Regions from separate parts of the Pseudoalteromonas sp. SCSIO 43088 genome, predicted to be linked through region 1. Evidence: predicted binding sites of a transcription regulator. Region 1 holds the regulator's gene; the other holds the start of a gene.
What was found. Region 1 encodes ArgR, which controls arginine synthesis, uptake and breakdown. Its sites were predicted from a motif close to ANTGAATANNTATTCANT; they were not measured.
Positions count from the first base shown of each region.

Region 1 (2,199 bases):
GAGTCATTACGTAAAAAACTAAAACGCGTTAGCGTCATTCAAGATGAGTTTGCTGATCAGTTCTCAGAAGCCATGCTATCGTGTGTGGTTGCCCTTGGCGCTCAGTATTGGCCGCATATTCTGCCCGAGTTTATCCCAAGCCAATTGCAAAGCTTTCCGAATGTGACTCATAGTGAGCATGTGATTAGTGCGCAGCCATTTGACTTGTTTGTGCAAATTCGTTCAGACCGTGAAGATGTAAACCATCTATTTGCTCTGCAAATTCTAAAATTATTAACACCGGATGTTGAGCTGGTGGAGCAGGTCCGTAATTTTCGGTTTTTAGATGGACGTGATTTTAACGGCTTCATTTATGCAGGCGATACACCCCATGGCCGTCAAAAACGTAGTACAGCACTTATCGATAAACCGGGTCACTTTGAAGACCAAGGCAGTTATATTCATGTTCAGCGCTTTGTGCATGATTTGAGTGTCTGGCAGCATTTATCGTTGTCTGAGCAAGAGCAAATCATGGGGCGCACGCGTCTAGATAATACCTTGATTGTGCCTGCTGTAGAAACCAGTCATGCGGTTCGTAGTGAATTAAAAGATGAGCATGGCCAGCCACTTTTGCTAAACCAAAGCATGCCATTTGGTGATGTGCATAAGCAGGGAATTTTAATGGTTTCGTGTGCTGCGCAAGGGGATGCGTTTGAGCAGGTATTAAAGAGTCGCTTGGGGCAGGGCGATTGCTATGATCATTGGCTCGATTTTACTCAAGCCGATATGGGATCTGCGTTTTTCGCCCCGTCTGTAAACTTCTTAAAGCAACTTTAAACGGTATCGAATAAAGTGCGTACGCGATCAAGCGTTACATCAATTTCAGAAATCTTCGCAGGGGCGATAAAAATAGTGTCGTCGCCTGCAATGGTACCTAGTACGCCATCTGCTTTACCGAGTGAATCAAGTAAACGAGCAATTAATTGTGCTGCGCCTGGACTGGTGCGAATAATAATCATCATTTCGTTATGCATAATATCAATAACAAGCTGACGCAGTGGGCTTTTCGCTGTTGGCACACCCATTTCAGCCGGTAAACAATAGACCATTTCTTGTTTTGCATTACGAGTACGTACTGCACCGAACTTGCTTAACATGCGAGAGACTTTACTTTGACTAATATTATCAAAGCCTTGCTCTTTTAATGCTTCGACAATCTCACCTTGTGAGCCGAAGTTTTCTTCTTTTAATAGCGCTTTAAACGCTTTGATCAGTGCTTCTTGTTTGTCTTGTGGTTGCATGTTGCCGTTTCTTTATTCATAAAATGTAGGGTAATTCTACACAACTCTGCATATTTATGCAGTATTAGTTTACAAAGTCGTCCAAAATGCTGTGTCTTTACAGCCAAGTTTACAACTATGGTCGAAATTATACGCGAAATAAGCAGGATAAATTTGTTTTTAGTCGCTAATTTCATTATCTTTAGAGCCACAAATATTTCCTACCTCAAATTACGGAGAATTCCAATGAAAGTTGCTGTTTTAGGCGCAGCTGGCGGTATCGGCCAAGCATTGTCTTTATTATTAAAAACAAGTTTACCTGCAGGTTCTGAATTATCGTTATACGATGTTGCCCCTGTTGTTCCTGGTGTAGCGGTTGATCTTTCTCACATCCCAACAGACGTTAAAGTTGAAGGCTTTGGTGCTGACAGCCTAGACGCAGCATTAGCTGGTTGTGATATCGTTCTTATCCCAGCGGGTATGCCACGTAAGCCAGGCATGGACCGTGCGGACCTTTTCAACGTAAACGCAGGTATCATCAAAACATTAGCTGAAGGCATCGTTAAAAACTGTCCTAAAGCGTTAGTAGGTATCATCACTAACCCAGTAAACGGCACTGTGCCAATCGTTGCTGAAGTATTCAAAAAAGCGGGTACTTACGATGCTAACCGTGTATTCGGTATCACAACGCTTGACGTCATCCGTTCAGAAGCATTTGTTGCTGAACTTAAAGGTTTAAGCGCAACTGATGTTAAAGTTCCAGTGATCGGCGGTCACTCAGGTACTACAATTCTTCCTCTTCTATCTCAAGTTGAAGGTGTTACTTTCACTGACGAAGAAGTTGCAGCATTAACTCCACGTATCCAAAACGCTGGTACTGAAGTTGTTAACGCTAAAGCGGGTGGCGGTTCAGCGACTCTTTCAATGGGTGCTGCTGCAG
Region 1 is NZ_CP072675.1:745,778-747,976, forward strand. It holds gene J8Z28_RS03430 (Dyp-type peroxidase) at 1-816, shown strand, start outside; gene argR (transcriptional regulator ArgR) at 813-1,280, opposite strand; gene mdh (malate dehydrogenase) at 1,506-2,199, shown strand, end outside.

Region 2 (2,199 bases), 1.9 Mb from region 1:
GTAAATTTAAAATAAAGTAAGTGGTTATCTGCTTTTAACTACTTAGGGACACTGCCTCTAAGTGCTCCTGATACCAGCGAAATAACTAGTAATACTAAAAATATAAAAAAGATAATCTTAGCGATGCCTGCAGCGGCTCCTGCGATACCGCCAAAACCTAACACTGCTGCGATTAACGCGATAACTAAAAAAGTAATTGTCCAGCGTAACATAGTGGTCTCCTTGGCTATTTAAATTTTCTTAAGTTCGATGTAACTAAAGCGAGTTCTGTGCCATAAGTTTTATTTTATATATTTCAACGGGTTGAGTGTTTTTGTTGTTCTTGATAGGGTTCATCATTTGGTAACTTTTACGAGTAAGCATGTAACTTATTCATAGTGATATTTTTTCATATTGAGCTGAATGAAGAAAAAGAGTATTTCTATGATTATTGGTAAGACCAATTTAACTTTGTTTTAAGGGGATAGCTCTAACACCTTGTTGTGCGTGGTTTTTAGGCTTTTTACTATGATTGGTTAATAGCTGAACATATAACGTCTGGCTATATTGACTATTTATATCATCTATAACGGGGCTTTAAATGCGCTAATAGTAGGGTGTTAATTATATGTGCGTCATGTTATTTTAAATTTAATTGGTTTTACCAATTTACAATGGTGCTATACAAATGAATTTTGTTTGTTATTATTGGTGCATAATTATTTAACAAAAATAACTTTTTATTTTAAGTAAGCGAGGGGAGTCGTATGGATATAGGTGGATTACTCACCACTGCGGCCAGTTTGATGGTGACAGGCATGGTAGGCGTGTTTGTTTTTCTGACTATTTTGATTTCAGCAGTCACTTTAATGTCAAAGGTAGTGGGTCGATTTGATGATCCTGCAACTGCAGAACCTACGCGTACAGCAAAAATTCAACCTCAACAGGGTGTGCCACAGGCACATATTGCAGCAATCAGCGCTGCAATTGCTCAATTTCGAAATAAACAAAAATAACGGGGCAGCTTAAACATGGCTAAATTAAAATTAACCGAATTAGTATTGCGTGACGCACACCAGTCTCTTTTGGCAACGCGTATGCGCTTAGATGACATGCTACCCATGGCAGAAAAACTCGATAATGCGGGTTATTGGTCAATTGAATCATGGGGTGGTGCGACGTTTGACTCGTGTATCCGTTATTTAGGTGAAGATCCTTGGCAACGTATTCGCGAGCTAAAAGCGGCAATGCCAAACACTAAGCAACAAATGCTACTGCGCGGACAAAATCTTCTAGGTTACCGTCATTATGCTGATGATGTAGTCGAAAAGTTTGTTGAGCGTGCCCACAAAAACGGTGTTGATGTTTTCCGTATTTTCGATGCGATGAACGATGTACGTAACCTTGAAACTGCCATTAAAGCCGCAGTTAAAGTAGGTGCTCATGCCCAAGGTACTATTTCGTACACAGTAAGCCCAGTCCATACGCTTGATATGTGGCTTGAGCTTGCAAAACAACTAGAAGATCTTGGTTGTCATTCAATTTGTATCAAAGATATGGCGGGTTTATTAAAGCCATATGATTGCGAAAAGTTGATCAAAGGCTTAAAAGAAACTGTATCTATTCCTATCGCAATGCAATGTCACGCGACGACAGGTTTAAGTACTGCAACTTACCAAAAAGCAATCGATGCGGGTATCGATATGCTTGATACGGCGATTTCGTCAATGAGTATGACCTATGGTCATAGTGCCACAGAAACTATTGTTTCAATTGTAGAAGGCACTGAGCGTGACACCGGCCTTAATTTAAATGAGTTAGAAGAAATTGCCGCTTACTTCCGTGATGTACGTAAGAAATACGCTGCATTTGAAGGCAGCCTTAAAGGTGTTGATGGTCGTATCTTATTAGCCCAAGTACCTGGCGGTATGTTAACTAACATGGAAAATCAGCTTAAAGAGCAAGGTGCTGCTGATAAGCTTGATCAAGTATTACTTGAGATCCCGCGTGTTCGTGAAGACTTAGGTTACATTCCTCTAGTTACACCAACGTCGCAAATTGTTGGTACTCAAGCAGTACTCAATGTACTGACTGGCGAGCGTTATAAAACCATCACTAAAGAAACTGCGGGTGTTCTTAAAGGCGAGTATGGTGCAACACCAGCACCAATGAATAAAGAGCTACAAGAGCGTGTATTAGAGGGCGCTGAAGCAATTACGT
Region 2 is NZ_CP072675.1:2,758,711-2,760,909, reverse strand. It holds gene J8Z28_RS12725 (DUF1328 domain-containing protein) at 39-212, opposite strand; gene J8Z28_RS12720 (OadG family protein) at 747-995, shown strand; gene oadA (sodium-extruding oxaloacetate decarboxylase subunit alpha) at 1,011-2,199, shown strand, end outside.
Region 2: the regulator ArgR is predicted to act here: its motif matches at 690-707, upstream of J8Z28_RS12720 (OadG family protein).